DNA from 2 places in the Marinobacter sp. LM1 genome. Region 2 is predicted to be linked to the other one. Evidence: predicted binding sites of a transcription regulator. Region 2 holds the regulator's gene; the other holds the start of a gene.
What was found. Region 2 encodes sigma-54, which starts transcription at its own class of promoters, with help from an activator protein. Its sites were predicted from a motif close to ANTGGCATNNANNTTGCTNT; they were not measured.

Region 1: glnK (P-II family nitrogen regulator) is a predicted target of sigma-54. The motif match lies at 986-1,005, and genes of this name have one in related genera.

What each region holds. Positions count from the first base shown of each region.
Region 1 is NZ_CP114373.1:513,807-525,573, forward strand. Features, by position in the region: gene OZ656_RS02300 (ammonium transporter) at 1-471, opposite strand, end outside; gene glnK (P-II family nitrogen regulator) at 538-876, opposite strand; gene OZ656_RS02310 (accessory factor UbiK family protein) at 1,255-1,506, shown strand; partial or broken gene OZ656_RS02315 (YifB family Mg chelatase-like AAA ATPase) at 1,573-2,427, shown strand; gene OZ656_RS02320 (hypothetical protein) at 2,555-4,384, shown strand; gene OZ656_RS02325 (hypothetical protein) at 4,773-5,363, opposite strand; gene OZ656_RS02330 (HNH endonuclease family protein) at 5,619-6,218, shown strand; gene gmtY (gamma-mobile-trio recombinase GmtY) at 6,323-7,702, shown strand; gene OZ656_RS02340 (VPA1269 family protein) at 7,692-11,162, shown strand; gene gmtX (gamma-mobile-trio protein GmtX) at 11,155-11,767, shown strand, end outside.
Region 2 is NZ_CP114373.1:2,981,915-2,993,681, forward strand. Features, by position in the region: gene lptC (LPS export ABC transporter periplasmic protein LptC) at 1-396, shown strand, start outside; gene lptA (lipopolysaccharide transport periplasmic protein LptA) at 380-946, shown strand; gene lptB (LPS export ABC transporter ATP-binding protein) at 924-1,649, shown strand; gene OZ656_RS13935 (RNA polymerase factor sigma-54) at 1,838-3,367, shown strand; gene hpf (ribosome hibernation promoting factor) at 3,441-3,749, shown strand; gene ptsN (PTS IIA-like nitrogen regulatory protein PtsN) at 3,838-4,308, shown strand; gene rapZ (RNase adapter RapZ) at 4,363-5,247, shown strand; gene OZ656_RS13955 (HPr family phosphocarrier protein) at 5,254-5,523, shown strand; gene mgtE (magnesium transporter) at 5,615-6,976, shown strand; gene yjgA (ribosome biogenesis factor YjgA) at 6,994-7,518, shown strand; gene OZ656_RS13970 (carbon-nitrogen hydrolase family protein) at 7,519-8,343, opposite strand; gene OZ656_RS13975 (YhdP family protein) at 8,354-11,767, opposite strand, start outside.

The DNA of each region.
Region 1 (11,767 bases), 1.9 Mb from region 2:
GGTCCACGCGCCTTCCAGCGGGTAGATAAAGCCAGTCATGAAGACGGCGAATACCAGGAACGCCCACAGCTTCATGCGCTCAGCAACGGCGCCGGACACGATGGACATCGCGGTGGCCACGAACACGACCTGGAAGAAGAAGTCAGAGGCCGCCGAGTAGATGGAGCCGCCGGTGAAGCCGTCTTCACGGGTGGCGAAGTCACCCAGTACGCCGTCCACGTCCACATCGGCGATGCCGGAGAGGAAGACGTTACCGCCGTACATGATGGCGTAACCGCACACCAGGTACATGGTGCAGGCCACGGCAAAGAGCGCGACGTTCTTGGTCAGGATTTCGGTGGTGTTTTTAGCACGCACCAGGCCGGACTCGAGCATGGCAAAGCCTGCGGCCATCCACATGACTAATGCGCCACACACGAGGAAATAAAAGGTATCTATTGCATACTGCAGGTGAAAGAGATTGCTTTCCATAGGAAGCCCTCCGCACAAGGCTCTTCAGGTTATAAGTTTTTGCGTTGGCTGGGTGTCAGTTCTGGATCAGACCGCTTCTTCGCCGGTTTCGCCTGTCCGGATCCGGATAGCCTGTTCCAGTTCAGTCACGAATATTTTGCCGTCGCCGATCTTGCCGGTGTTGGCTGCCTTGGTGATGGCTTCGATGACCTGGTCCAGCAGGTTGTCGCCAATGGCGATCTCCACTTTGACCTTGGGCAGGAAATCCACCACGTATTCCGCGCCACGATAGAGCTCTGTGTGGCCTTTCTGCCGACCGAAGCCTTTGACTTCAGTGACGGTTACGCCTTGTACGCCAATCTCGGATAGTGCCTCACGGACATCATCCAATTTGAAAGGCTTGATGATCGCTGTCACAAGTTTCATTGCTTTCTCCTTGGTAAAGCCGTCCCAACAGTGAGGGCCCGTCGGCCGGTTGTTGAGTTCGGGATGCTGCCACCTCGCACATCAATTGTGCGGATTGCGTACGAGGGCTTTAGCATCGGGTATGCCAACGCAAAAAATATGTTTTAAAACAAACTCTTAATTATTGTCTGTGCCGAAATGGCGCAGCTTGATGCACCGTTGTGGTGCATTGTGCCTGCGATTGTCTCAAAACAGCGCAGTCGGGCCATCGGCCGCGGCCATTATAATGCCGACCGGGTACAGTATGGCAGGGGGTAGGGTGTGATACACTCCCGCAAACACCCCGGCGACACGGAAAATAGTCTGATATCGCCGAAAAACCGATTCGAGAGGTGATTGATGAAAGGGCCCCAGGAAATTTTTTCTCAGTTGCAGGGTCAGTTTGGCCAGTTTGTTCCCGATATGGCGCGGGCAGCACGGGAAGATTTTGAAACCCAGGCCCGGGCCACGGTGATGTCGGTTCTGTCCCGGCTGGAGCTGGTGACCCGGGAAGAATTTGATGCCCAGCAGGCGGTCCTGATGAAAACCCGTGAAAAGGTTGAGGCCCTGGAAAAACGTGTTGCCGAACTGGAGCAACGCCAGAGTTCCTGATGGTTTGCCCGGGCGGCAGGGTCGCTGCCCGCAACGACTGATTGTTCTGTGCCATGGAAGGTTGTCATGCTCGCTATTGTCCATTCGCGCGCCAGCATTGGCGTGTCTGCTCCCCCGGTTACCGTTGAGGTGCACCTGTCTGGTGGCCTGCCGGCATTATCCATAGTCGGGCTGCCGGAAACCGGAGTGAGGGAAAGCAAGGATCGGGTTCGCAGTGCACTGCTGAATGCCGGTTTCGAATTCCCCGCCCGTAGAATCACCATCAACCTCGCGCCTGCTGACCTGCCCAAAGAAGGTGGCCGTTTTGATTTGCCCATTGCCCTGGGCATCCTGGCCGCCTCCGGCCAGATTCCCCCCGAAAGCCTCGAAAGCCACGAGTTTCTCGGAGAACTGTCCCTGGATGGTGCGCTTCGGCCCCTCAAGGGGATATTGCCCGCGGTACTGGCGGCTCGCGAAGCAGGCCGTTCGCTGTTGCTACCTCAGGACAACGCCGAGGAAGCTGCCCTTGCCAGCCGTGATGATGTGCTTGCCGCGAGCCATCTGCTGACAGTGTGTGAGCATCTGACGGGCCGTGCCAGGCTGGTTCCTGTTCCTCGATCTGAAACGCCGGGAGACGGTTCCGCAGCGGTGTCTGTGGCCGATCTCTCAGAGGTGCGAGGCCAGCAAGTGCCCCGTCGGGCGCTGGAGGTGGCCGCAGCTGGCGGTCACAATCTGCTGTTTTTCGGCCCGCCAGGAACCGGTAAAAGTATGCTGGCGAGCCGGTTACCGGGCATTCTGCCAGGTTTGCCAGATGAGGCAGCCATGGAGGTGGCCAGCGTGCATTCCGTTGCTGGCCAGCCGCTAAAGCCAGGTGGCTGGCGTCAGCCACCATTCAGGGCGCCTCATCACACGGCGTCTGCAGTGGCGCTGGTGGGCGGTGGCTGTCATTTCTTTTAATAGGTGAGACGGTTTTAAAATAGGTGAGACAGAGGTATGGTGCCTAACTGGTGTCGTATCTGGGGACATCTCAGATCGATAGATAGAAGCTTATACCTGTTGTCTGTGCCTGATGAAAAACAAGCTGAATTTCCCTGTTAAAGCCGCAGAAAGCCCCGTAAATCTTAGTGAGCAGTTTTCGAGCAGTCACGCCGCGTTCGTTGTGTGGTGGTATGGAGGGGTCACAAAAAATGATGATTTTAATCAACCGAAAGTTATCTTGGTTCTGCGTGAGTTTCTGGCAGATAATAGGTTGGGTGAATATTTCACGCGGTCTGTGCCAATAACTCTATTAGGACAAGCTAGGATTGGGACTATATGGAAGAATGGCTGCTGTATTGGTGAAGTGGATTTTGAAACAGCAGAGTTTGAAGTAAGCTTTGATAGGGATGGATGGCACCATGTATCCTTTTACGACTACTACCATGGAATTTGCGACGCTCCATATCCCCTCCATGTTTATCCATTAAAGTACACAAAAGACAAGAACTATTTTATTAAGTTAAAAGATGGAGAAAAACGAACTCTTCTGGTTCCGTGCCTAGAATTCTTTTCCCGGTGTTATGGATCCTCCCAAGAAATAAAGAGGATATTGGCAAAGCACCTGTTTAGAGATTGGGATGACCCATACAATTATATGCTCTCAAACTTTTTGGAGTCTGAATCAGATGGTGTTTGGAATATTTCAATAAAGGGGAATTCAAAGCTTGTAGAGGCAGATGCTAGGTTTTTGGCGTGGCTAAAATATAATAAGTACGCCAAGGTATCAGCAAAAGACATTTATGCGCAAATGGATTTGGCTATCGAAGGTATATCCGTGTCTGGAAAGTATCCACTGGTTCATCTTAAAGTACGGCCATGGCACGAGCAAAGGGCCCGAATCCGGGTTCAAGGGATTTCATTCGATAGTGGTCGTTCGTTCTTGGCATTGAATATTTTGGGATGTAGTCCACCTGCAGGCCCGGAAATTAAACTTCATAGGTTGATAAGGGGTTCTGGAGCGAAAGCGACAGAGAGCGCTGAGACAATACCTGCATCTTATCCTGGCCGAGGAAAGCGTGACCTGCCCTCCGGAAAACTTCCTGTAACGAGCCGCCAGAATCCTGACCGATCAGGACCGAGGAAGGCGGTTGAGGATCCAGAATTTGTTGAGCTGGCTCACCCAGATGTTGATGTTTCACCTATAGGCCAGGAAAAAGTTAATCATAGCTCAGGCGCTGGTAATAATGTTTTTCAACATGGTGAGAGCTTTGCGGACCGGTATTCGAGCGATGATCGGTTCGGAAATGATAAAGGCGTGGGGGAGGTGTTTTTTGAGGCACCACTGAAGCTCCAATCAAAGGGGATGCTAAGAGATATGTGGGATGCCTTCTGCTACCTGAGGAGTGAATTCCCACACAAAATATTAAAGGTCGAATGGTTTACTTTTCGTAAAGGATTTTGTGGTGATAAGGAGCCAGAGTTGATAGCTTTGGAGCCGTTTGATTACTCTGATGACGTCCCTGCCGGAGTCCGAGGCTGGCCCTACCTTTACTCCGGATCCTCTCGAACTCGCGGTGCGTTAGTTGTAAAAATAACTACGCTTGATGATCCGATATATGTGGTTGAGATTGAACGCCGTTTGGTTAGAAAAAGATGTGATAGCGGAGGATATGGGGAGATAAGCATGAGTGGTTTATGCTTTTCTGTGAGGAAGAGAAGTGAGTTTGAAGATGTTCTGGCGCGATTACTCTCAGATGTTCGATATAAGGGTGACGATAGAAAGGGTAAAGAAAAAAAGGATGTTATAGCTGGGTATCCTGAAGATGTTGAGTGGTTTTCGCATAAGAAGTCGAAAAATAAGAAGGTCGTCCAAGAAGCTGCAGCCAAGAATGCTTTACGAAAGATGGGTTTGACTTTGTGAATTCACGAAGGAAGAGCCAGTTTCCCAATTTCCCGATTGGCAAGATGTGGAGAAGCACTTGGTAAAAATGAAAGGGGCGAATTTTCTGATCGAGTTTCAGAATTTCAATTGGCATTTAAACAATCTCGGGATTAATAGAGAATAGCCATCAGAAGAGATGTTAGTTCCGGTCGGCAGTCATGGGCTGAACGGCAGAGTAGTCGCTGTTATTCAATACGCTAGCTGTACCATAGACAATTTATATGCTAGCGTAAAGTTGGGTCGAGAGAATCCAGTTCTCTCGATCAAGTCCGACATTGGATGTCAGGCACATGCGACACCTGCTCAGTGGTGTGACGGTCAGGGAGAGGCTTGGCATCCTTCGCCTCCCCCGCCGCTCCGTCTTAATTCACCGATTCTGATACTCCGAGATTTCCTGCTTCAGGCTGGCGTACCACCCCAACAGATCATCCTCGGTCACTTCGCCCTTCGTTTGCTCCCGTGCTTTTTGTCGCTCGAGCTCGGCTCGCTGTTCGGCATACACATGGTGCAGAGCCTCAACGGAAATGTTGCAACCCTCATGATCGTTGAGCTGACTTCGAAGGGCTTTGAATGCTCCGGGGCTGACGGGATTGTTGAGTTTGCGTTTAATGTCTTTGGGACGAATACCGAACACCTGCCCCCAGTGGTCAACTGCCTGCTGCCAGGCTTGGGATAAGGTGCAATCCCCGGTGATGTAGAAGCGCACTGGCCGCCCCGGCTCGTTTACCGAGAAATAACAGTGCTCCTGATCCACCCGGTCACCGGTGGTGATCCCCATCGTGATGCCACGAAACCCAACGCCACGCCCCGGGCGCGTGTTTGGATGGTTTGTTTTCAAGGCATCAATGTACTGCAAAGCCGCAGCGCGGGCAGACCACCGAGCATCGTAATAGCGTGCCCGGGTTTCCTGGTAGCGATACCAGACCTTGGCGGGAATCGTCGGTTTTGGCGGTCTCAAGCTGAGGTATTTTTGATAGCGCTTTCCTCTGAGTGTCGCTGTCACGTGCCAGCCATAAAAACCCGATGAAAGCCGGCCCTTCGCATAAAAATGGATGGCCATAAGTGAGTATTGGTCTCCGTTGTTGTTAATAGAAAAAAGCGTCTCAAGCGTCCAAATTTGGACGATCCGAACGGACCCAGTATTCTGTGTCCCGTTCGGCGCTCAACGCCTGTGCTGACGCTTACTTGTCGACTTGAAAGGAATCCAAACGCCATGCGACTGAGGATCGGCGCTCTTGCCGTTATTTTACTACTGACCAGTACGCCCCTGACTGCGGAACTGATCAAAAAATCCAACAGTGGCCTTTGCCACCCGCCCCAGAGCGCCTGGTACGATCGCACCCAATCCTACACCGGCTTCGACTCACTGCAAGACTGCCTTGATTCCGGTGGCCGACTGCCTAGCGGCATCAGCCTTGATAGCCATAGCTCAGATCGCACCGAGACAGGCGGTAAGGCTGACTATCAACGAAGCGCCTTTGGCCACGGTTGGGACGATACTGATGGCGACTGTCAGGATGCCCGTGCCGAGGCGCTGATTGAAACCTCGACGGTCCAACCGGTTCAGTTTGCCAGTGCCGATCGCTGCCGGGTCACACGAGGTCGTTGGATCAGTCCCTTTACCGGCAAGGTCATTCAAAACGCCTCAGATATCGACGTTGATCATGTGGTTCCGCTGGCCTGGGCCTGGGAGCACGGCGCTTCGCAGTGGAGCGACGAGAAGCGTGAGCGGTTTGCCAATGATTTAACCCACCTGTGGCCCGTCGAACTCGGTCTCAATCGCAGCATTAGTGGAATAGAAAAAATATCCTAAAAAGCATCAAAAACCTAGGCCAGAAATCGAAATCTGGTTTTTTTTGAGCATGAACGCATATATAGTGGAATTACGAACATACCATTTTACTGATTGGAAATTGCGTGCTGAACAGCGTCTGCATAGAGGCAAATATCAAAGTAGACAACACGGGGACGAAGATAAGTCTTCCGGTGATCGTCACCCAAGATGGTTTGCTGAAAAGTTATTTGGATTATTTGATCGCTCATCGATACAAATCGCGGAGCTGGAAAGACAGGAGCGCTTTTGCGGTTCGACTCCTCATCGATTACACGAATCAGAATAAAGACTGCTTTGGAACTCCTCACCAACTGTTTCGAGAATTTTCAAACAGCCTCTACACCGGAACGATTGGCGAGGACGGTAGCGATCCGAGTTGGCTGCGGTGGAAACCACGCGACGATAAGGACGCGGCCTTTCTAATCAGCCTCATAACACAATACACAGACTGGCTCTCCGAGCAGTACGAAGAGAAAAAGCTTCAAATAAACCCAACGGTGAAACCTACTCGTTACGAGGAGTGGATGGGCCTCGCAGCCTTCTACCAGAAGAAACGGCGGGCTTTTCTTTCCCACCTTTGGGCCAACAAACCAGACCCTTCTTATTTCCGGAAGGTCATGCCCAGGAAGGTGTCGCGTTCTAACGGCAATGAGGGTAAGAAAAGCTTTCCTTCTGGACGGATTGACGACCTCTTGTGGAATGGCTTCACTCGATATGGCTTTGAAACGAGCGACGTAGTTCATGAGCGCCTGGACCTGAAGAATGTGCTCATTACCATGCTGATGCATTACGGCGGACTAAGGCTCAGCGAGTGCTTTCACCTTTGGGTAGAAGATGTCGTGCCGTGGGAGGACGGAACCGCACTGGTCAAAATTTTTCATCCCGATAAAGGGCGGCCCCGTCCAAACGGCCCCAGCAGGCGCGAAGAGTTGCTCAACAAGTATGGGATGCAACCGCGATTTGAATATTCGAAATCCCATACGCTGCATGCAGGTTGGAAAGCGCCCAAAGAGGACAATGAAAGTCGCCACTTTCTTCAGGTTTGGTGGTTTCCAAGGAGTGCTGGTGAAACCTTTAACGACCTTTGGCGGCTTTACCTGACCTACCAGCGATACCCCGATGACGGTAAACATCCGTTTGCATTCACGACGCAATCGGGCGCTCCGCACTCAATCAAAGGCTATAACCAATCGCTTAAAAGAGCCGTTGAAAGAATTGGTTTACCTTTTTCAAAAGAAGCGGGCACGACCGCACACGCCCACCGACACTCGTATGGGCAAGCTCTGGCTGATGCAAACGCTGATTCTCTGATCATTAAAAACGCCCTACACCATAAATCGATAGAAAGTCAGCAGGTCTACACCGAACTCACTGATAAGCAGATGCGGGCGCATTTGAGCAGATTGTCGCCCGAGCACGGCTTAATTTCTCCAATCAAGAAAGGACTCACTCATGACAACTAAGTACGCCACGCTCGCCGAAGCCTCAGAAGCCGCTCAGCGCTTGGGATTCAAAACGCAGCCGGAATACAAGAAGAGCTACCGAAACGATCCGAAGCTGCCAGCAAATCCCGACCAATTCTATGCCGGAGATTGGGGTGATTGGTATAGCTTCCTTGGCACTGAGCGCCCCATAGAAAAGTACGCGACGCTCGCCGAGGCGTCCGAAGCCGCTCAGCGATTGGGCTTCAAAATAAGAGATGAATACAACAAGGGCTACAAAAAAGACCCGAAGCTGCCAGCAGCTCCCGACAAACACTATGCCGAAGATTGGGGTGATTGGTATAGCTTCCTTGGCACTGAGCGCCCCATAGAAAAGTACGCGACGCTCGCCGAGGCGTCCGAAGCCGCTCAGCGCCTGGGGTTCAAAACACAGACGGAATACTTTGAGGACTACCAACAAGACCCGAAGCTGCCATCACAACCCGCAGTTTTCTATGCCGAAGATTGGGATGATTGGTATAGCTTCCTTGGCACTGAACGCCCCAGTGAGAAGTACGCCACTGTCGCCGAGGCGTCCGAAGCCGCTCAACGCTTGGGGCTAAAAACACAGGCGGAATACTATGAGGACTACCAAAAAGACCCGAAGCTGCCAGCTTCTCCCGATCAATTCTATGCCGAAGATTGGAGTAACTGGTACAGCTTCCTTGGCACTGAACGCCCCGACGGCAAGTACGCGACGCTCGCCGAGGCGTCCGAAGCCGCTCAGCGCCTGGGATTCAAATCAATTAGGGAATACCAGAAGGGCTACAAAAAAGACCCGAAGCTGACAGTATCTCCCAACGACTTCTATGCCGAAGATTGGGATGATTGGTACAGCTACCTTGGCATTGAGCGCCCCGTGAAGAGGTACGCCACTGTCGCGGAGGCGTCCGAAGCCGCTCAACGCTTGGGGTTTAAATCAGGGGTGGAATACTTCAGAGGCTACGAAAAAGACCCGAAGCTGGTATCGACCCCAAACCAATTTTATGCCGAAGATTGGATAAGTTGGCCTCACTTCCTGGGCAACGAAAATGCCATTAATCGAGAACTGACCAGCAAATACCCCGAGTTTTGGAAAGCCATTCAGTGTTATGTAGAGGCTGGTACAGGCCAATCCAACAAATACTCACATTTGAGAGCATTACTTAGATTTTACGTGGACAAGTTGGGCTTGGTTGACGATCCGGGAGCCATGCTGTCAAGGGATATCCCGTTTAATGAGCGAGCGTACGAAAACTTCATAAATGCCACCGCAGATACTGTAAAAAAATCACGGCATAACGCTTGTTCCGCTTTTTTCGAGTGGATTTTGGAGACTTATTGCTCTGACGAGGACGATAACGGTGAGTTGATAGTTCTGCCCGGCTACCGCAATCCTCTGAGAACCGTTTTCAAGGGTTTGCTAGACCAGTTACCCAGTTACAGGCGCAGTGAATCAGACAAGCCTCCATTGCCCATGGATGCCATTGTACGAGCAAAGCAGCATCTGATTCCGCTAGAGGCAACGTCGTTTCGCAATCTCTATCAATTGCATCCCTTCCTCGAAGACTGCTGGTTCGAGGTTGATCCACAGTTAATTGATGAGAACGACCCAAACTGCGTTTATCGAGTGGTCAAAAAAGACCGGAAGCGAGGTCGCAAGCGCTATTTTGAAGAGGTGTACGAGTTATGGTCGCCCGTAAAAATTGTCGCAAACTACACGTTGCTATCCATTCCGTTGCGGGGACAGCAAATCTGTTGGCTCGACAGCGGAGAGGGAGATGAATTCGTTCCGGTATGGCGTGATGGGAAGGTCCACTGGATCAAAAACTCAAGCCAGCTTGCGACCCGAAAGCGGAATCAGGGCTTTATTCAGAAAGGGGGCAATGACGGTGAGTTGAGCGCCTACATCACGACGAACAAAACCGGAAAGAAATTGGGCGGCTACGAAGTTCCTTTCATGCCGGAAGACCTAGCGTGTTGGATTATCCAGCTTCGGGAGTGGCAGTCCAAATACAATCCTATCGAAGAACTCACACCGTGGACGCAAATCAAGCTGCGGCAGAAGACCCACAAAGACATCCTCAAACGGCGTGGTAAACAAGCGTTCCTTTTTCGCGATCCGGCGTCAATTACCTGTAATGAGAAGGTGTCGCCTATATTTCCGACAACCACGTTTACACGAACTCTGCCTGCTCTGTTGTTCCATAGTCAGAGGCCAGGCGCGGACCTCGCTGAGAAAATCGAAAAAAAGAACAGCGTGGATTACAAGAGCCAGTTTACCCCTCATGCTCTCCGAGTCAGCCTTATCACTGCCTACATTGTCGACGGCAGAGCGTCCATAGCCGTGATTTCGAAGCTGGTTGGTCATTCATCGCTGGTGATGACGATTTACTACACAAGGGTAGGAGCCAGCAAAATGAAGATGGAAATGGCGGCGGCTGAAAAACGGGCGCTTGAGGAGAGCCACCATCGATACGAAGACCTCATCCTTCAGAAAAAAATCGAAGAGGCTCGCCCGGAATTAATCGCCACAGACAGAAGCATCATGGATCAGTGTCTGACACCTGATTGGCCCTCTGGAGCCTTCCAGTTCATGAGTATCGGAATCTGCCCCATGAGCGGCAACAAGTGTGACGAAGGTGGCATGGCGCTGGTTGAGCGGAAGGTTGAAGCACAGTACGCGCCGGTGCCCAGTGGCTACCTTGGGACTCGAAATTGTCCCCAGTGCCGCTTCTTCATTACCGGCCCGGCGTTTCTGGGCGGGTTGTCGGCTATTGCCAACGAAATCATTCTGGAAATCAATGTCACCCGCAATGAATACCACGAACTCGAAGAAAAAAGGCAGACGCTCGATGACGAGCGGTACGATGCCGAGTCTTCGGGACAGGTTTTTGGTAAAGAGCGAACGCTGAAAAAGATCACTTCGGCGTATGAGGAGAAGGCCAAAAAGCTCGACATGCTTCTCACGGATCTACAGCACCTATACCGCCTGATTTCTCAGTCTACCGAACTGCTGAACAATTCCGAGACAGACCAACACCAACTGATCGTCAGTGACAATTATGTGGAAATGGGGATGCACTTGGAGGAGCAAAGCAGCGAGTTCCGGTTGCTGGCTGAGGTCTGCGCCAACGCTGAAATCTACGAGAGCGCCAGTGCCTCCAGGGCACGCCCCCTGCTCAGTCAAATGCTCGACAAATTGGCGGACACCAATGGAATCGCTCCAGCGATATTTCGACTAACAGAGGATCAGCAGCTCAAAGCTGCCAATCAGGTTGTCCAACTTATTATGCAGGTGACGCAGAATAACTGGCACGTCGCTGACCAGTTGATAAATGGTCAAATCACCTTGGAAGATCTCGCCGAACCACTACAGCTGGGTGATTTGCGCCAAGAGATCGAGTCAGCCATGAACGGGTCTTTGAAATTCCCGCTAGGAATCGAGAGCTGCAATGAGTGAACCGAACGAAGTCTACGAGGCCATTCTGGGCCAGCTGAAAAATTCTCGTTCCAGGAAGTCCCTGGAAGCCCTTCACGCCGTTTGCAAGGAGCATCACGATTCAGGCGCGGTTGATTTCAGAATCTCAACGATTGCGAAGCTAGGAGCCAGTCGTGGCGCTCCTAGCGAACAGACCATCCGAAACAAAACCGGGGAACATTATAGAGCGGTCATTGAGGCCTGGCAGGCGCTTGGAGACCAGAAAAAGAAAGCGGCCAAAGCACGAACCACGACCGCGGGCGAGTACGATTGGGTTGATGAGGTAAGCAACAAAACTCACCGCTTCCTCATACTCGATCTGATTTCGAAGGTCCGTAAATTGAGGGCCGAAAATAAAAGGTTTGCATCGATCAAGAAATTGGAAATTGACTACCGAGCGGGTGCTAAAGAGGAATCTGAATCGAGGTTACCGAGCCTGTTGAGTCACGAGATTGATGCATTGAAAGACGCCATTTCGGAGGAGTCCCTGAAAGTGAAGGGCTGGACGAAAACGGAGCGCGGCGGCATCGAGGACCAAAACGGCAAGGTTGTCCTCAGAAACGGTTTTGTGAATGCCCTTGAAAAAG
Region 2 (11,767 bases):
GGGAACCTCCAGATTGATCTCAAAAGCCCCAGAATTGAGCAGTTTGAAGCAACCGGCACGGCTCATCTGGATACGCCGAGAGCCCGGCTTTTCAGTGAGGGCAGCCCCGACCCTTGGCTCGTCGAGTCCAATGAAGGTAGCCTTCAGCAGAACAATGAAAAGCTGGAACTTACGGGGAACGTCCGATTGACCCGACAGGCCGAAGGCCGCGAAGCCGTTCTGGAGACCGAGGCACTGACCCTGGACAACAGCAACGGCACCGTCTACACCGACCAGCCGGTGACCATCACCGAGCCTTTTGGCGTCACCCGCTCCACCGGTATGAAAGCCTGGATCAACGAACGCATTCTCGAACTCAACTCCCGGGTAGAGGGACAATATGAAACCGTCAGGTAAACGATCTTTCTGCCGGCCAGCGATTCTGGCCATGGCATTGCTGGCCGGCCCGGCATCGGCATTCAACCTGGATTCCGATATCCCCATAAAGGTCAGTGCAGATTCGGCCCGTCTGGATGAAAGCGCCGGAACGGCCGTTTACACCGGCGCTGTCGAACTGATTCAGGGCGAAACCCGGCTGGACGCGGATCGGGTGGTACTTTACCGCAACCAACAGGGTGTCAGCCGGATTGAAGCCGCCGGCAACCCCGCCCATTACCGGCAACCCGGCCAGGAAGGCGAAGGCACGACCGATGCCAAGGCCCTGAACATCACCTGGTCTGGCGATGAAAACCTGGTTATTTTTGAACGCCAGGCCGTTATTGAACAAGACGGCAACGTATTCCGGGGCGACGTCATCCACTACGACACCGTTCGCCGCGTTGTTACTGCGGAAGGCGGCACGCCATCCGACGGCGGCTCCGGCCGGGTGGAAATGGTGATTCAGCCTCGTAATTCAGCTCAATCCAGTGACGGGAAAGGTTCGGATGGCAGTTCTCAGGGCCAGTAATCTGGCAAAAAGCTACAAGCAGAAAAAAGTGGTGCTGGACGTTTCTCTGGAAATTCGCTCCGGCGAGATTGTCGGCCTGCTCGGCCCCAACGGCGCCGGCAAGACCACCTGCTTCTACATGATCGTGGGCCTGGTGCCTGCGGATCACGGCCGGATCACCATCGACACCCAGGACATCACCCCGCTGCCAATGCATGGGCGCGCCCGCAAGGGCATCGGTTACCTGCCCCAGGAGGCCTCCGTGTTTCGCAAACTGACCGTGCGGGACAACATCATGGCCATCCTCGAAACCCGCAAAGGCATGAGTCGGGCGGAACGGGAAGCCAAGCTGGAAGAGTTGCTGGAAGAGTTTCATATTACTCACATCCGAGACAGCGTGGGTATGGCGCTATCCGGAGGCGAACGCCGCAGGGTTGAAATCGCCCGGGCGCTGGCCATGGAGCCTGCCTTTATTCTGCTGGACGAGCCCTTCGCGGGCGTAGACCCCATCTCAGTGAGTGACATCAAGCACATCATCCGGCACCTTCGGGACAAGGGCATCGGGGTCTTGATCACCGACCACAACGTTCGGGAAACCCTCGACATCTGCGAGAATGCCTACATCGTTTCCGGAGGCCACATCATTGCCTCCGGCAATGCCGAAGCCATTCTGGCAAACCAGCAGGTGAAAGAAGTATATCTGGGCGACGAGTTCCGGCTCTGACCTGATAAAACAGGGTTTATCCGAGGCCTGATTGTTTTGATGATCTGTAGCAAGTAAACTCGGCAAAAAACTTGCTTATACTGTCTACAGACAATGGCAAGTAACCAGCGTACAACATTTTTTTCGGCCTGTGCGCCGGCAAAGCAACAACCGGGATGCCCACGAGTTATGGATCTTGAGCCATGGTTATGAAAGCCTCATTACAGCTTAAGCTGGGCCAGAGTCTGACCATGACGCCCCAGCTGCAGCAGGCTATACGCCTGCTGCAGCTTTCTACCCTCGATCTCCAGCAGGAAATCCAGCAGGCGCTGGAATCAAACCCCATGCTGGAAACCTCCGAGGACGATGAGCACGCTGAAGGCGACGAACGCGAAGAGCACGAGCACAGCGAAGCTTCCGGCTCTGAGACCACCCAGGACGACAGCCACCAGGACGCGAGCCCGGACTGGGACGAAACCGAGAACGGCCCGGACTGGTCGTCCGAGAACGATATTCCGGACAACATTCCCGATGATCTGCCAGTGGATACCGCCTGGGACGACATCTACCAGTCTGCCCCGGCTCCGGCCAGCAAAGGCGAAGACGAGCACGAATCGGATTTCGAAACCCGGAACTCGCCTACCGAAACCCTGCAGGATCACCTCGAGTGGCAGCTGAACCTGACGCCTCTGAGCGAGCGGGATCAGGCCATTGCCCACGCACTGCTGGATGCTGTGGATGAACGCGGCTACCTGACGTCTGACATTGAGGACATTCACGCAGGCCTGCTGGACGAAACCGAAGAAGACCCGTTGGAACTGGACGAAGTGGAAGCGGTACTCCACCGCCTGCAACACTTCGACCCGCCCGGCGTGTTCGCTCGGGATCTCCAGGAATGCCTGCTGATTCAGCTCAACCAGCTGCCACCGGATACCCCCTGGCTGCGCCAGGCGAGACTGGTGGTTACCCAGTTCCTGCATCTGCTTGGCAACCGGGACTACGCACAGCTGTTGCGCCGCAGCCGGCTCAAGGAAGACCAGCTGAAACAGGTACTGGCCCTGATCACCAGCCTGAACCCTCGCCCTGGCGATGTCGTGGACCGGGCCGAACCGGATTACGTTATCCCGGACGTCATCGTACGCAAACACGAAGGCCGCTGGCGGGTTGAACTCAACCCGGAAATCGCTCCGCGTATCCGGGTGAATGCCAGCTACGCGTCACTGATCCGCCGGGCTGACAGCAGTGCCGATAACACCTACCTGCGCGACCAGCTGCAAGAAGCGAAATGGTTTATCAAGAGCCTGCAAAGCCGGAATGAAACCCTGCTGAAAGTGGCCACCCGCATCGTTGAACACCAGCAAGGGTTCCTCGATCAGGGCGAAGAAGCCATGAAGCCTCTGATCCTGTCTGACATTGCCCAGGCGGTGGAAATGCACGAGTCCACGATTTCCCGGGTTACCACCCAGAAGTACATGCACACGCCCCGCGGTATTTTTGAGCTGAAGTACTTTTTCTCCAGCCACGTCAGCACCGCCGAGGGCGGCGAATGCTCGTCTACAGCCATCCGGGCGATGATCAAGAAGCTGATTGCCGAGGAAACCCCGAAAAAGCCATTGAGCGATAGCAAAATTGCAGCCATGCTAGGGGAACAGGGAATCAACGTGGCGCGGCGTACCGTGGCCAAATACCGGGAGGCCATGCATATTCCTCCCTCGAACGAACGAAAACGCCTGGTTTAAACTTTCGCCGGTGCAAGATGCACTGGCACGCAAGCCGGCAAGCACGCCGGCAGTATGACAACAGGAGACGCCTATGCAACTCAACATTTCAGGCCATCACGTAGAACTGACTCCCGCTCTGAAGGATTACGTCAACACCAAGTTCGAGAAGCTGGAGCGTCACTTCGACCACATCAGTAACTGCCAGGTCACACTGGAGGTCGAGAAGGTGCGCCAGATGGCGGAAGCCACGCTGCACGTGATTGGTGGTGAGATTCACGCAAAGGCAGAAAATGAGGACATGTACGCCGCAATCGACGCTCTGGTCGACAAGCTGGACCGTCAGATCCTCAAGCACAAGGAAAAGAACGTAGACCGGATGCACGGTAACGGCGGTCGCTGAAGCGCGAACCTTACCGGGTGTTTCATGAAACGAGCTGCGGCGGGGCTAACCGGCCGCAGCCTTTTTTTTACGGACATGCAGTCGATCCATGAGCGAGCCATCCCTGACCATCGACAATATTCTTGCCCCTGAACTGACCCTGTGTAAGGTGCCGGCCTCAAGCAAGAAACGTGTGCTGGAGTTCATCGCTGAACGGATTCACTTTCAGGATGAAATCCTCAGCGACACCCAGATCTTCAACAATCTGGTCTCCCGCGAACGGCTGGGTAGCACCGGTATCGGCGAGGGTATTGCCATCCCCCACTGCCGACTGGAAGGCCTGGACCGGGTCATCGGCGTGCTGATGACTCTGGAGGAGCCGGTAGACTTTGATGCTATCGATAACCAGCCGGTAGATCTGGTGTTTGCACTGATCGTCCCCAAAGAAGCCACCAGTGAACACCTGGAGTTACTGAGCCAGCTGGCGGAGCGCTTCAATGACAGCACCTTCTGCGCCCGGCTGCGCCAGTGTGAAGATGCCGCGAACCTTTACCAGCGTATGGCGGAGAGTAATCACTGAGATCAGCCTGATATCTGGACAGGCTGCCAGGCAGATTGAAGGAGAAACAGTCCCATGAAGCTGATTATCGTCAGTGGCCGATCCGGTTCCGGCAAGAGTACGGCTCTGCATGTGCTGGAAGACCTGGGATTCTACTGCATCGACAACCTGCCCATTGGCTTGCTGTTCCCGCTGACCCGAGAGGCGGCCACCCAGGAAGCGCCCGGCCGGCTGAAAAAAATGGCCGTGAGTATTGATGCCCGTAACCTGTCCGCCGAGCTGGCCAATTTTGAAACCATCTACCAGCAACTGAAGCAGACCGGTGTCGAGGTTGAAATCATATTCCTGGATGCCGACGAACAGTCACTGCTGCAGCGCTTTCACGCAACCCGCCGCAAGCATCCGCTGAGCGATGACAAGACGTCTCTGCGGGAGGCAATCACCAACGAAAAGCAATTACTGGAACCCCTGTCAAAGCTGGCCGATCTTTACGTCAACACGACCGGGCTCTCCATGTATGAGCTACGCGACATGATCAAGCAGCGCGTGGCCGGCCGCAAGGATCAGGAACTGGCACTGCTGTTCCAGTCCTTTGGCTTCAAACATGGCGTGCCGGTGGATTCAGACTACGTCTTCGACGTCCGCTGCCTGCCCAATCCATACTGGGACACCAGCCTGCGCAAGCACACCGGCGTTGATCAGCCGGTCATCGAATTTCTTGAACGGGAACCGCTGACACGTCAGATGGTGGATGACGTCACGGGCTTCCTGAATACCTGGCTGCCCTCGTTTGCCGACAGCAATCGTAGCTACATGACCATTTCCATCGGTTGCACCGGTGGCCAGCACCGCTCCGTTTATGTGTGTGAGCAGCTCGGACGCTATTTCCGCGACAATTACCGCAATGTGCAGGTGCGCCACACCGAACTGCCACACCTTCAAGCCCGGGGAGAAATCTGAGCGCCTATGATTTGCCGCCCCATCACCATCATCAACAAACTCGGCCTGCATGCGCGGGCCACGGCGAAGCTTGTGGCCACCGCATCAGACTTTGACAGCAAGGTGCGAATCCGCGGCAAAGGCCGGGACGTAGACGCCAAGAACATCATGCAGGTGATGATGCTGGCCGCCAGCCAGGGCACCGAAGTGGAACTGGTTGCCGATGGCCCGGACGAACAGGATGCCATCGACGCGCTGGCTGCCCTGATCAACGATTATTTTGGTGAAGGGGAATAACCTCCGGTTTCGTCATTCACCTACAATCCTTTCTCACGTGTGCCACCTAACTCCGCTATAATGCAAAGGTTTTCTGATCGCAGGTGGTTCAATGACCGACATTCTGGAAAAAAGCCAGGCCCGCCAACGCCTTCGCTCACTCAGTGAAGCGCTGGACAGTGGTGCCCTCAAGCAGGTGGCCCGCATTCTGAATGGCGGTCTGAGCCCCAGCGATATTGCTCACCTTCTGGAATCCTCGCCACCACGCCAACGGGCCCTGCTCTGGAACCTGGTCGACAAGCAGCTGGAAGGGGAAGTCCTCCAGTACCTTGGCGACGATATTCGTAGCTACTTCCTGAGCCAGCTGAACGCGCAGGAGCTGGCGGACATTCTGGAAGATTTCGAGTCGGATGACCTGGCCGACTTGCTTCAGCAATTGCCGGACACGGTGATCCAGGAAGTCCTGGACACCATGGACGAGCAAGACCGTCAGCGGGTAGAGGAAGTCCTCGCTTACCCGGAGGACACTGCTGGCGGCCTGATGAACACCGACACCATCACGGTGCGGCCGGACATCAGCATCGACGTTGTGTTGCGCTACCTGCGCCGTCACCGCAGCCTGCCCCCGATGACCGACAGCCTGATTGTGGTCAGCCGTCGGGACGAGTTTATCGGCATGCTGCCCATTACCCGGATGCTGGTATCCAATCCCGCGGCTACCGTTCGGGAAGTGATGGACACAGACATTGAACCCATTCCCGTGTCGCTGTCCGATACCAAGGTCGCCACTCTGTTCGAACGCTACGACCTGATTTCTGCCCCTGTGGTGGATGAGACCAACAAGCTGCTGGGCCGGATCACCATCGATGACGTGGTCGACGTTATCCGTGAGGACGCAGACCATTCCCTGATGAGTATGGCTGGTCTGGATGAAGACGAGGACACCTTTGCCCCGGTGATGAAGACCACCCGCCGGCGCGCGGTCTGGCTGGGCATTAATCTGATCACGGCCTTTACCGCATCGGCCGTGATTGGACTGTTTGAAGACACTATTGCCAAAGTCGTTGCACTGGCCGTACTGATGCCAATTGTGGCCAGCATGGGCGGCATTGCCGGTAGCCAGACTCTGACCCTGGTAATCCGGGGCATGGCCGTTGGCCAGATCAGCGGCGCCAACGTGGGCTGGCTGCTGAACCGTGAGTTTCTGTCCGGAGTGCTGAACGGCCTGCTGTGGGCGGTGGTGGTTGCCACCGCCGCGGTGGTCTGGTTCCAGGACTGGCTGATTGGCGCCATCATCGCAGCGGCACTGGTGATTAACCTGGTGGCGGCGGCGCTGGTGGGCACCGTCTTACCACTGTTCCTGAAATCCCGGAACATTGACCCGGCCCTGGCCGGCAGTGTGATACTCACCACCGTAACCGACGTTGTCGGCTTCATGGCCTTCCTGGGACTGGCCACCATTTTCTATGCCTGAGCAACCTGTGACCTACCATGACTGACCAATTTGACGACGAATTCCAGGACGACCTTGGCCCCAGCAAATCGCAGCTGAAGCGCGAAATGCACGCGCTTCAGGATCTGGGCAAACGCATGCTGGACCTGAACGACGAACAGCTGGCCACCCTGAGCATCAGCGAGACCCTGAAAGCGGCGATCATTGAATCACGCCGGATTCCCCAGCGTGAGGCCCGCCGGCGACACTTGCAGTACATTGGTAAGGTGTTGCGCCAGGAGGACGACCCCGAAGCTATTGGCCGTGCCATCGACGCCTTCCACGCTGGCAGCGAAGAGCATACCCGCCGACACCATCTGGCCGAGCGCTGGCGCGACCGGATGATTTCCGAAGGTGACAAGGTGGTAGGAGAGTTTATTGATTACTGCCCTTCGGCCGATGTACAGCACCTGCGCAATCTGGTGCGCAATGCCCGCAAGGAAGTCGAAAAAGGCAAGAATACCGGCCAGGCCCGAAAGCTGTTCCGGGCTCTGCGGGAATGGATCGACGACGCCGAGCAGTAATCAGAGCCGCCGGTGCTCCCACACGGGCATACGGCTTCGCAACTGATGCAGTTGCTCCAGGTCCAGATTGGCGCAAGCCATGCCCGGACCTTCGTCGAACTCACTGACGATCTTACCCCAGGGATCGCAGATCAGGCTGTGGCCATAGGTTCTTCGCCGGCTACTGTTCTGCCCCCCTTGCCCCGGCGCCACCACCCAGACCTGGTTTTCAATGGCGCGGGCGCGTATCAGGGCGTGCCAATGGGCATTGCCCGTCTGCCAGGTAAAGGCGCTGGGCAGGCAGACCCATTCGGCGCCCTGCTCTCTCAAGGCCCGGAACAGTTCTGGAAAGCGAAGGTCGTAACAGATCGCCAACCCCAGTCGTCCGGCCGGCGTATCCACCGTAATCGCCTGATCACCGGGCTCAAAGGTATCCGATTCCCGATACTGGCCGTGGGCGTCTTCAACCATGGCGTCAAACAGGTGAATCTTGTCGTAGCGGGCCACTTCTTCGCCATGATCGTTGTACACCAGACAGGTGGCGCGTACCCGGTCTGTTATCACTGAACCATCTCGCCGACTGGCCAACGGCAGGGAACCGCCGACAATCCAGAGCCCCAATGACCGGGCCTGCTCGGCCAGAAAGCGACGGATAACAGGCTCACTACCCGCCTCCCGGCGGCCGCACTCCAGCATCTGCGCGGTGGCCAGAACGGCGAAGTTCTCGGGCAACACCGCCACCTTCGCCCCTGCGCCTGCCGCTTCAGCCAGCAGTCTGCGGGCCTCTTCAAGGTTGGCATCGATGTCATGGGTACTGACCGTTTGTATTGCCGCGACCTGAACCATCATGGCCTCCTTACTCACCGGTATCGAACACGCCCCGCAGATCCACTTCCGGATTGCTCCAGGTTCCTGTGACACTGTACGTCGCACTGGTCAGTTTGCTCAACGGGTCGCCCAGAATTTTATCGAGCACGAACAAGGCGCCGCCGATGGGGGCGCTCGCCCCCATCAGTATGGCAGCCAGGGGCAGATTCTGTGTCACGGGTAGCACTAGGACCAGGCGCATATCCAACGTTTCTTCGGCCATGTTGGTATTGCCACTGAGTTTGAACGCGCCGGACGGACCCACCAGTTGCAGTTCCGGATCCATGGTCACCAGGCCATTTATGATGTTGGCTTTACCGGAAATGGCGTCAAAGGCGACGCCCCGTTCGTACAGATCCGAGAAATCCAGCCGCAACCTGCGCCAGAGCGTATCGGTGTTCAGCAGGTTGAAAATCCGGAACAATTGCGCCGAATTGCTCTGCTCCATGATCATGCCGTCGTCCAGGCGGGCACTGACCGTGCCGCTTATCTTGCTGAGAGAAATGTTATTCGGGCTTCCAGGCCAATCCAGATCCAGTTCAACCGCCGTTTCTTCGTTGGTCATCGGAATGGTGCTGCCAGTCAGCGCTTCCAGATCCTTAAGGGCCCCGCCCTCCAGCTTACCAGTAAACCGGGTGGTTTCCCGATCGTCTACAATGCTCCAGGTCATATCGCCGGACAACACCAGGGATCCAAGCCGGCCTTCCACCTCCTGCACACGCAACCGATAGGGTTCAGGGCGCAGCTTGAAACGCCAGCTTCCCGCAGACTCGCCATCCAGCCGGAGATCCGAGATTCTGGCATCAATGTCGGGCCAATTTCCCATATCCAGCTCCCTGAACGCCTGCAACTGCTCCTCAAGAGTCAGAAATTCGTTGTCCTGCTCTGCGGCACTGGTCTCCCGTACCAGGCGCAGGGTTGCAAAGTCGGCCTCTACCGTGCCCCCTTCCCTGGGTAACACCACCCTGCCCTGGGCCCGATCCGAGTCGGTGTGAACGACCCACCGGTCTTCCAGCTCAAGCGCATCAATGGCGATATTGGTCAGATGGTGAGCGCCCAGATTCAAATGTTCGAAGACCAGCTCGAAGCCCGTCTCCTTAAAACGGAGTTCAGCGTCCAGACGATCCTGCCATTGCGCAGCGATCGCCACGCCTTCGCTCTGGAACGGATCAACCCGGACCGACAGGGGGGTTCGCTCGCGCGCGGTCTTTGCCAGTGGTTTGGGCCAATCCACCTGCAGACCTTCAAGGTCTGAAAACAGGGAAATCACCGGCTCGCTGGCACCGCCTAATTCCAGCTCTGCGGTGTAGACAAGCTCTCCGGAAAGCCCGCGCGCCGCATCGTTAGCCAGGCCAAAGGCCGCCAGGGAGCCTGGCAGCTTCAGACCACCTTGCTGGCGTATCAGCATGGCATCGCCGGCCTCCGCGGTGGAAAAAACGACACTGACCGGTTGATCGAAAAAACGGGCAGTGACCGGTGGCCCGGAAAATCCATCAACACTGTCGTAAGTCAGGTCAGCCCGAATATTCTGCCAGCGAAGTCCCGCATCCGGTAATTGGAATCCGGCATTGTCGGTTTTTACCTGCGCCGTAACCCGGGTGTCCTGCCCTTGCGATAGCGGTAGCTCCAGCCCAAGACTCAGCTCAAACTCCCCGTCATAACGGGCACGGGTGTTACCGTATCCCAACAATTCCCCCAACGGAGTATTGGCCAGCCACCAGGGTATTCTCTCTGCCGGAACCGTCGACACTGCATCTACGCGCACCAGCGTGCCAGCTTCCCCATCTCCGGGAAGGACGTGAACACTGGCGTTTTCCAGCTCCAACCCACCGATCTCGCCCCGAGCGAGCATTACCCGCGTGTCGGCATTCTGGATCTCGACCCGCCCGCTGGCCTGCTCCACAGCGGGCCAGCGCTGGTCGTATCGAATCGTGGCGTTATCGAATTCATACCACATGGAGGAAACAAACGATCCAGACGGCGCGGAGGAATCAATACGGCCGTGGCCATAGTACTGCCCCCGGATACCGGCCTCCGGAATACTGTTGGTGAGCCATTCATAAAGCCCGTCGCCCACAGCATTCGCCGGCACGAAATCCGCCAGCATATCGGCATTGCCGCCTTCTACGCCGACGCTCAAACCAAGATTGTCCTCCCCGAATCGATCCAGCCGCAGGTCAAACGCGCCGCTTAACCGGGTATCTGAGCGATAGATAAACTCCAGATCATCGGAGAATACCCTGGTGATCCCTCCTTCCAGGGTCCAGGCGACGGTTCCGGATAGGGAGTCCAGCGTCCAGTCAGTGTTGAACAACTGCGGAAAGCCCAGCATGACGGGTTCTGGTGTATCCAGGGTCACCCTGCCACTGTCTGAATTCATCTGGATAAAGCCATATAGCCCCTCGGCGCGGGGGGCGCCAGACCAGGCCCGCACCCCGAACTCCCGCAATCTGGCACTTAACGAGAAATGGGAGCCCTGCTCTGGCAGAGTAAACAACATATCGTCCAGAAAACCCGCAGGCTGGTAATGCTCCAGCGCCTCACTGGCAGCATCCGGCAGCAGCTCCAGGGCCTGAACCAATCGCCGCAAAGGCTTGAGCGGCAGTGAGTCTGCCACCAGCTTGAGCTCATTCTGACCGTCCTCGATGCGAACACTGAACGGCAGAACCTGATCGCCAATCCAGTCCCAGCGAAGCTTCTGCAAACGTAGGGCCTCCCCCCGCCGCCAACCGAAGTGAGCCTGGATATCTTCAAGAGGCGCCAGCGATTCACGGTTAACACCTAACTGAAGATAGGGAGTGCGAACCTGACCCTGAACCTGCTGCAGCTCGCCATCCTCAAAGCTTAACCAGGCACTGCCCCCCAGATCGAAGCCTTCAACGCGTATGCCCCGCCAGTTCAGATCATCAATCAGGCCGTCGAACAGTCGACCGGAATCCACATCCAGGTAGAGTTGACCGGTAAACTCACCCCTGAAAAACCGCTGCCCTACCAGAGCAAAACTGGCCAGCTGTGTGGTTGTACCACTCTGCATGGCCCGGCCTGCGGCCTGGAACAAGCCGCCCTGGTAGGACAGATCAAGCTGAGGAATATCCAGAAAACGCAGGTTCTGCCGGCTTGGGCCCAGCGCCAGGCTGACCCGTGTCACCCGGACTTCCGGATCCGACAACCAGCGGCCCGCCAGGCGAATCCACTCCTGAAGTTCCGGCGCACCCGGCTCGGCCAGCTCCACAATCTCTTCCACCGGATTGATAAATGGATCCTCGGTAGGGCGAACCACCGTTAACGCCAGACCGTCAGCGTCAAAATTGCGGAACACCAGGCGTAAGCGGAACAGGGAGGCAAAAAAATCGAGCCGCAATTCCAGGTGCTCAAGTTCTGCGGCTATGCGGTCTGAATCCGG